2 regions of the Oceanobacillus sp. M60 genome follow, and region 2 is predicted to be linked to the other one. Evidence: riboswitches for the same ligand, from Rfam matches in the RefSeq annotation. Region 2 holds a riboswitch; the other holds the start of a gene.

Region 1 (4,419 bases), on a different contig from region 2:
GCCGGCCGGGCAATGGGAGTAAGAACCATTGATCAATTGCTGAACGCTCCGTTGCAGAAAATAACAGATGCATCGAAGGAGCACGGCTGGGAAGTCGGGATGACAGGAAAAGAAGCATTGCTTAAAATATCATAATACATGGAAAGACACTTTTTTTGTTCTTGCAGGGGACAGAAGAAGTGTCTTTTTACATGTAAAACCAATCCATTTTCCTTTGTTCTAATTCCCTTCCATAATTGCATAAATTATTACGAAGGGGGTTGTTGCATTGAAACTTAAAAGAAGATATCGATTTCGAAAGCGAACGGGAAGAAAAAGAAGAATGCCCCCCTCTCGACGCTCCATTCTGATGCTGACGTTAATTTTATTCTTTGCAGTAGTGGGCTTTAGTTTTTATTTGATAAACGTCAAAATTGAACCGATTGTTATTGATATTGCCAAACGAAAAGCGGATGAATTTGCTACGAGAGCGATTAACTCCGCTGTATATTATGTAGAGGAATATGGATTTGAGGATATCCTGAACATTACCTATGACAATGAAGGAAATTTAGTAACATATAACCGAGATCCTGCAGTTATCAGTGAAATCAACCGGGTAGCTACTGACCGGGTAGAGGAGTATTTTGCGCATGTGAATCGGGGGGAGCAGCTTGAATTTGAGCATAATCTGCATGAGCCTTATGACTATGAGGGCGGTGCGGATGGCAGGGTACAGATTGATCCTACGCTGATTGAGATTCCTTTAGGGCAAGTAACGGGAAATTCTGTACTGGCTAATTTAGGTCCTAAAATTCCTATTAATATGGAAGTGGTTGGAGCAGTGCGGACAAATGTGGTCGAGGATAAAGAAGAATTTGGGATTAATGGAGCTTGGGTTTCCCTGTATATCAATGTAGAAGCAGATGTACAAATTATTGTGCCATTTACCTCCGAAGTTAGAACTGTACATACCGAGCTTTATTTAGATGGAGGCGCAATTATGGGAAAAGTGCCTGATTTCTATGGCGGGGATGGAAATGCTCCTGATATTGCCGTACCAAAAGATGATTTGCAGAGCGACTGAATATGTAGTATAGTACAAATTAGTTGAGAAGATATTTATAATTGAATAAAAACCTTATCAGATCGGTGAGGTAGAGGCGCAGATTAGATGAGTATCCGGCAGGAGAATGACAACGAAGATTGCTGGAGAAAGGATAGTTTGCCGAAGTATATAAAGAGGTCATGCTTTATATTGCTGGCATATTACTGAAAAAGTATTATGCTGTCATGTAATGATTTACATGGAGAACTACTGATCGAAATGGAGGATAACGTGAATTGGTGAAACAATGATAGGTTATTTTCTATCATTGTTTTTTTGCGTTTTTAAAGGGTAATTTGTATATGTTTTTACTGTGAAACAGTACTTGAGTATGATAGATATCCCTGTGTCTTACTTTCCTATTTCGAATCGGTTATATGCACGTAATTATTTCAAAAGGAACTGCAGTTTCCATTATTCATTACGCGTCGTTGACCTTATTCAAAATGCTTAAATACTCAGCTCGAAAATAAATCGTTGGAGGTCTTAACATGGAAGGTACGTTTTGGTCACTGATACCTGCAATTGTCATGCTGATATTAGTGGTGTTAACAAGAAAGGTTCTTATCTCAATAGGAACAGGGATTGTTGTAGGAGCATTATTATTAAATGATTTCCATATATGGGGAACATTAAAAGAAATATGGACGGTATTTTATACAATTTTTTATGCAGATGGAGCCTTGGAGATGGGGAATCTATTATTAATCAGTTTTCTTCTCTTTCTGGGCGTGCTTACTGCGTTTCTCCAAGCTTCTGGCGGGGCTAAAGCTTTTGGAGATTGGATGCTGCGTCGGGTGAAAACACGTACCGGTGCGGAAATCATGACTGCTGTAATTGGATTGATTATTTTTATAGATGACTATTTTAACAGCTTAGCAGTTGGACAGATTGCAAGACCTGTAACAGACAGGCAAAAAATTTCCCGGGCGAAACTGGCATATTACATTGATTCCAGTTCTGCTCCCGTTACCGTAATCGCACCTATATCAAGCTGGGGAGCCTATATTATTGGTATTTTAGGCGGGTTATTTGCAGCAAATGGAATTATAAATTTGCAGCCGATTGAAGCATTTATACAAATGATTCCATTAAACTTTTATGCGATTGCTTCGATTGTTCTGGTGTTTATTGTGGCGTATTTTCATTTTGATATCGGTCCGATGCGCACGCATGAAAAAAGAGCAAAAGAAAAGGGAGAACTGCTGGATCCAAAAAGAAATCAGGTTTCTGGGGATTTAGGTGATATTTTTGATCCGCATAAGGATGGAAAAGTATTTCATTTAATTGTTCCTATCATTGTCTTATTTATTGTTACCGTCCTTGCTATGATTGTGACAGGGATTATGGAAACAGAAGGGAGCGCATCTATCCTTGATGCCTTTGCCAATACGAATGTTAATCTTTCCTTAATTATTGGCGGTGTTGCAGCTGTTCTTACTTCTATTATTTTTCATATGCAGCAAAGAAAACCGCGCTCAGACATGGGACGTATTTTTATTGAAGGCTTTAAAACCATGATTCCTGCAATTAATATTCTCGTTCTTGCGTGGATGATTGGTTCGATTATCGGTGCTTTAGAGACTGGAAGCTATTTAGCTGGTTTAGTAAATAATTCCTCTATTTCTGCAGATTTTCTGCCGGCTATTCTGTTTATTATTGCCGGTTTAATGGCTTTGGCAACCGGGTCATCATGGGGAACTTTTGGCATTATGCTTCCGATTGCAGCGGAGGTTATGGCGAACACAGATATGGGGCTATTTTTACCTGCATTAGCGGCTGTATTAGCCGGAGCAGTGTTCGGTGATCATTGTACACCTATTTCTGATACAACAATTTTATCTGCAACCGGAGCCGGGGCGCACCATATAGACCACGTTATTACACAGCTGCCTTATGCTTTCATTGCTGCTTTTACTGCTTTGATTGGTTTCTTGGTTATTGGACTAACTCATTCTACGTGGTTAGCTTTAACTGTAACGCTTGTTCTTTTGGCTGGGATTGTCTGGATTACTCATTTCCTGATTAATAAAAATAAAAAGAAGGCATCTTAACAGAAGGCTTGGAATACATTTTAGTATTCCAAGCCTTTTATGATGTAATAAGGGTATTGCAATTAAATCCTGCTATTTCCATAATTAGATATTTGACAAAAATGTCAAAAAAGCTATAATACAAGATGAATAGTCTGAAAGTAATGATTTTTGTTATTATTCTTATTTAATGCGCTTTCATTCTGTTGTTATTCATTAAAAAAGGGGGTTATGATGGATGGAGAGTCGATCACAATGGGGAACAAGGGCGGGGTTTATTTTAGCGGCTGTCGGATCAGCAGTTGGTTTAGGAAATATATGGAGATTTCCTGCTGTTGCTTATGAAAATGGCGGCGGAGCATTTTTTATTCCTTATCTATTTGCTTTACTGACTGCGGGTATTCCAATTTTAATTATGGAATTTACCATGGGTCAAAAGTATCGGGGTTCTGCACCTTTGACATTTCGAAAAATGAATAAGAAAACAGAGTTTATTGGATGGTGGGCAGTACTTGTTGCTTTTGTTATTTCAACATATTATTCGGTAATTATTGCCTGGGCAATATCTTATTCTATCTTTTCGTTTAATCTGTCTTGGGGAGAAGATACAGAAGGATTTTTATTTGGGGAGCATCTTCAATTGGCGGAGATTCCTGGGGAAATAGGCGGATTGGTACCGGGAGTAGTTATTCCGTTAGTGATTGTTTGGCTATTGGTGCTGGGAATTTTATTCCGCGGTGTAAAAAAAGGAATCGAGGTTGCAAACCGGATTTTTATTCCTTTGCTTCTCATCGTATTTATTATTATTGTAATAAGAGCAGTCACGCTGCCAGGAGCAATGAATGGATTGAATGCCTTCTTTACACCTGATTTCAGTCAAATTTTGTCACCAAGTGTATGGATTGCAGCATATGGACAAATTTTCTTCAGCTTATCGATTGCTTTTGCAATTATGATTACGTATTCAAGTTATCTCCCTAAAAAATCTGATATTACCAATAATGCATTTATTGTTGGTTTTGGAAATTCCGGCTTTGAATTATTAGCGGGAATTGGGGTGTTTGGAATATTAGGATTTATGGCATTTTCTGCCGGTGTCAGTGTGGATGATGTCGTCGCTGGCGGGGTCGGTCTTGCTTTTGTTGTCTTTCCGGCCATTATCAATGAGTTGCCGGCATTTAATGGATTGTTCGGAGCGCTCTTCTTTATCTCATTGACGCTTGCCGGAATTACATCTCTTATGTCCATTACAGAAGCGTATGTAGCAGCATTGGTAGATAAGTTTAAAATCACACGATC
Region 2 (4,419 bases):
ACTAAAAAAAAAGCTGTTCCAATCGAAAGTGCCATGTCCTTCAAAGAAACTTCTTTCCTTTTCCAGAAGCTTTCTGCCAACGTTTTATCATCATCCGATTGATTCTTTTCTACCTCTTCCACATGCGGCGTCGGGTAACGTTTACGGATAAAATGAAGTGCAGGAATCATCATTAGAATAATAAACAGCAGTGCCATCATTAAATTATCCGCAACAACAGCGGCAGAAATAATTTCCCCCGGGGTTTCGAATTTAGCTGCCATAGCAGCAAAGTTCACGCCTCCTCCAATATAGGAAGCACCGAAAATCCCACTCAATTGGTCTAAAAAAGGTATGTGATTCCGTAAAGTAAAAAATGCAATAATCGTTCCTGCAACTGTGCCAATGGAGCTCAATAGGAAAATGAGCAACAATCTGCTGCTTTCCTTCCATATTTTTTTAAGATTAACGTGAAATAACAAAAGCGGTATTGCTAACGGTACAATAACAGACCATACTGCATCATATACCGGCGATTCTGTGGGAATAATTCCAAAGTTGGATAAAGCCATCGCCCCGACTAATGCAATAATGGCCCCAGTCACCTTGGAAGCCCAGCTGTAGCGTTGTTCTAAAAAAATACTGACAGACGCCCAGATAATGATAATCCCCCAAAGCGTAATGCTATCATCTGCTTGAATCAATGTTTCTTTCATCCACTCCCCGCCCCTTCTCTATTTTCGGTTGTATGTATCATATTTTACCACTTCATTTTAAATATTTGTTAGGTATTGTGGAGTGTTTTTTTGAAATTAACCTATCATGATGCAGAAAAATCCCCATCAAAAAAACCTCTCTAACCATTGTCAGAGAGGTTTTCAACAGGATTATTTCACTTGCTCTAATAACGCTAATTTATGGTTTAACGCTTGCAGCTGCTCATCATTTAATGGAAGCAGCGGCAAGCGAACACCGCCGACATGGACACCATTGCGATTTAATGCTGCTTTTACAGGAGCTGGACTCGGTGCTGCAAACATTTCCTGCATGACCGGCAGAATCCGCTGATGTATGGAAGCAGCTTTTTTCACGGCTCCCTGCTCATATGCAGCAATCATTTCCTGCATTTCATTGCCGATAACATGCCCGGAAACCGAAACAATGCCTATAGCTCCAACTGCAAGAGACGGAAGGGTCAAAGCGTCTTCCCCGCTGTATACAGAAAAGCTTGCATCTGTTTGGGCCGCCATTTCAGTTATCTTATCCATATTGCCGCTTGCATCTTTGATCGCCACAATATTATCAACCGCAGCCAAACGAATAACGGTATCTGCCGCCAGATCAACAGAAGTTCTGCCAGGCACATTATATAGCATGACCGGCAGCTGAACGGAATCAGCCACTGTTTTAAAATGCTCATATAAACCGTCCTGAGAAGGTTTATTATAATAAGGCGTTACAAGCATAATCGCATCCACACCAGTTTTTTCAGCTGCTTGTGATAACGCAATAGACCCTTTCGTCTGATTAGAACCGGTGCCCGCAATTACTGAAATTCTTCCATTTACTTTTTGTACCGTATGTGAAAATAATGCCAGTTTTTCTTCATCTGATAAAGTCGGTGACTCTCCAGTTGTTCCAGCTACCACCAATCCGTCTGAACCATTTTCGATAAGATGCTCGATTAACTGATCTAATGCCCCGTAATCAATTTCCTGCTGTTCGTTAAATGGCGTTACCATCGCCGTAACCACTTTTCCAAAATTCATAACAACACACCCTTTATATAATATCAACATTCTTTGATGAAAAATAGACGGATAGCACCGAAGTAAAGTGCCTTAAAAACTAGAGGGTGGAAAGTAATAAAGATAAGCAGAATCCGTATTATTGTTTGTTATTATTGTTTGTTCCAACTTTTTCAGGGTCCTTTTCTCTTATCATCATGCATTACTTCAATTATTTCCACAAAATAAAAAGCACCAACGGAGACCGCTGCTGCTTAAACACTTAATGTCCTCTCAGCTGATAGCCCTCCACATAGTTTCCTATATGACAGCACTGGATTTATTCAATACCAGTACCAGTATAATAAGAATAAGGCTTATTATACTTCGGCAAATTCCCCTTTCCATATGCTTCATCGTCAGCCTATTCTGTCTCAGCATATTTACTAATGGTTTTTGCACCTCTACCGTTCACCTATGAATAATGAATTTGTCTGTATTATAGCAAGAATAACAGAGAAACACAATTGAAAAATAGAGGTTTTTTCAAAAGAGCCAAAAAAGCTTTACAGCGTGCGCATCCTCCATGGTGTTAAAAAAACATGATGAAGTTTCTTTACTGGTAAACTATGCAAAATAAAAAAATAGGTGATTCCCCCGCCCCTCTATTCTTCCTCTTGCAGAAAATCCATAGACAGGTATCTTTCTCCGGTATCAGGTGCGATACAAACCACCTTTTGCTCAGGTTCCATGCGCTTGGCAACTTCTGTAGCTGCATAAATAGCAGCCGCTCCTGATGGTCCGACAAACAGGCCTTCCTTTTGGGCAAGCTCTTTTAATAAACTTAATGCCTGCTCATCATTGATTTGAATGATTTCATCATAAACCGATGTGTTTAAGATTTCAGGAACAAAACCCGGGCTGGTTCCCACTAATTTATGCGAACCAGGCTCTCCGCCGGATAGTACGGGAGAACCTTTAGGCTCCACCACAGCAATATGCAAATCCGGAATATAAGATCTTAGCGATTCTCCTGTACCTGTTACAGTTCCTCCTGTACCCGCAGTACAAACAAACGCATCCAATTGATGATTCAAATCATTTAAAATCTCCAGTGCTGTTGTATTACGATGCGCATCTGGATTTGCTATATTTTTAAATTGCTGTGGAATAAAACTGTTTGGTATTTCTTGTTGCAATTCTAATGCTTTTTGAATAGCGCCCGGCATTTTTTCACTGCTTGGTGTTAAAACCACTTTGGCTCCATATGCTTTCAAAAGATTTCGTCTTTCCTGCGTACTATTATCCGGCATTACCAGAATCGCCTGATATCCCTTTGCAGAGGCAGCCATGGCCAATCCGATTCCAGTATTTCCGCTTGTCGGCTCAATAATCGTATCTCCGGCCTTTATCAGTCCTTCCTGCTCAGCAATATGAATCATATGCACTGCAGCCCGGTCCTTCACACTGCCGCTTGGATTAAACATTTCCAGTTTCACATATATCTTTGCAGCATTTTCAGGCTGCAGTTTATTTAGTGTTATCATAGGAGTATCTCCCACGAGCTCTGTAATATTATCCGCTACTCTCATTTTTTATTCTCCTTCCTCATCCTTTAATAAACGTTTATCTACTGAAATATTTGGATTTAACTTCGCCAATTCTTCTACAAAAGCAAGCTTATCCTTGGGCGAAATAGCTATCAGATCATATTTTCCGCTTCGAATCTGGATACGGTCCAATGATAATGCCGGTGCAATTAGCGGCATCTTAGATTGAAGAATCAATTCCATATTTTCTATATAAATCGTTTGCCGGATAGGGCCATAATAAACAATTAACCGATCTCTATCAATTTTATATCCCGTGCGGAACCAGAACCAGAGCAATATACCGCATAACAGCAGCATAATCGCTACATTGATCACCTGGCCCCTGAATAGGGGAATGAGCACCCCGCTAATCACAATAGCCCAGAGAACGATTGCCATCCATTTATCCTTCTTTGATTTAAAATACATTCAATTCCCCCATTCATTCGAACAATATTCCTTCTTTTATTATAGCTTTTGTATGACTTTATACCAAACTTCAGCAATCCGTTTCTGTTATTTTTTTAACAATAAGGAAAACTTATACTGACTCACAATATGTTCTCTAAAAAGAACAAAAATAATTTCAGGCTTTATAGAAAGGAAGATATACTAGAGGTTATGTACATTCTCATCCGAAACAGAGAGTACAGACAAAAGCAAAAAGAGGGGTATTCTCTATACCCAGGGGAGGCACAAAGGATACCCCAGTTTATTCTAAAGATAAATTAAAACGATACAGATGTTTGATCCTTTATAGGTGCCAGTAACCGGTCTACATGCTTCCATTCCAGCTTATCTAATGCTGATGTCACTTTCTCTTCTTTAAAATTCCATTTAGAATCCTCTAAATCACAACTAATCGGAACATCACATTTAATTTCGGCAAGCGTCCGGGATAAATAGAGCATATCCATATCTGTCTGTAATTTATTTTGCACCCCTTTTGGAAGCTTTTCTATATTATTTACTAATTCATCAATGGTTCCGAATTCCTGTAATAATTTCAAGGCTGTTTTTTCTCCGATTCCTTTTACCCCTGGATAATTATCCGAGGAGTCTCCCATTAACCCTTTTAAATCTATAATTTGTGCTGGTGTAAGTGCTTTTTTCTCATAGAA

What was found. A riboswitch is a leader RNA that binds a small molecule or an ion and turns the genes downstream of it on or off. The one in region 2 is predicted to bind lysine.
Region 1: it holds a riboswitch for lysine, as region 2 does, so the genes downstream of both, ACW0TQ_RS13430 (Na+/H+ antiporter NhaC family protein) here and dapA (4-hydroxy-tetrahydrodipicolinate synthase) in region 2, are expected to answer to the same signal.

Annotation. Positions count from the first base shown of each region.
Region 1 is NZ_JBSSNH010000005.1:49,970-54,388, reverse strand. Features, by position in the region: gene ACW0TQ_RS13440 (YunC family protein) at 1-135, shown strand, start outside; gene yunB (sporulation protein YunB) at 269-1,066, shown strand; lysine riboswitch at 1,130-1,305, shown strand; gene ACW0TQ_RS13430 (Na+/H+ antiporter NhaC family protein) at 1,579-3,141, shown strand; gene ACW0TQ_RS13425 (sodium-dependent transporter) at 3,359-4,419, shown strand, end outside.
Region 2 is NZ_JBSSNH010000007.1:10,659-15,077, forward strand. Features, by position in the region: gene ACW0TQ_RS16905 (DUF819 family protein) at 1-695, opposite strand, end outside; gene dapA (4-hydroxy-tetrahydrodipicolinate synthase) at 867-1,748, opposite strand; lysine riboswitch at 2,001-2,181, opposite strand; gene cysK (cysteine synthase A) at 2,372-3,298, opposite strand; gene ACW0TQ_RS16920 (PH domain-containing protein) at 3,302-3,727, opposite strand; gene ACW0TQ_RS16925 (5'-3' exonuclease) at 4,027-4,419, opposite strand, start outside.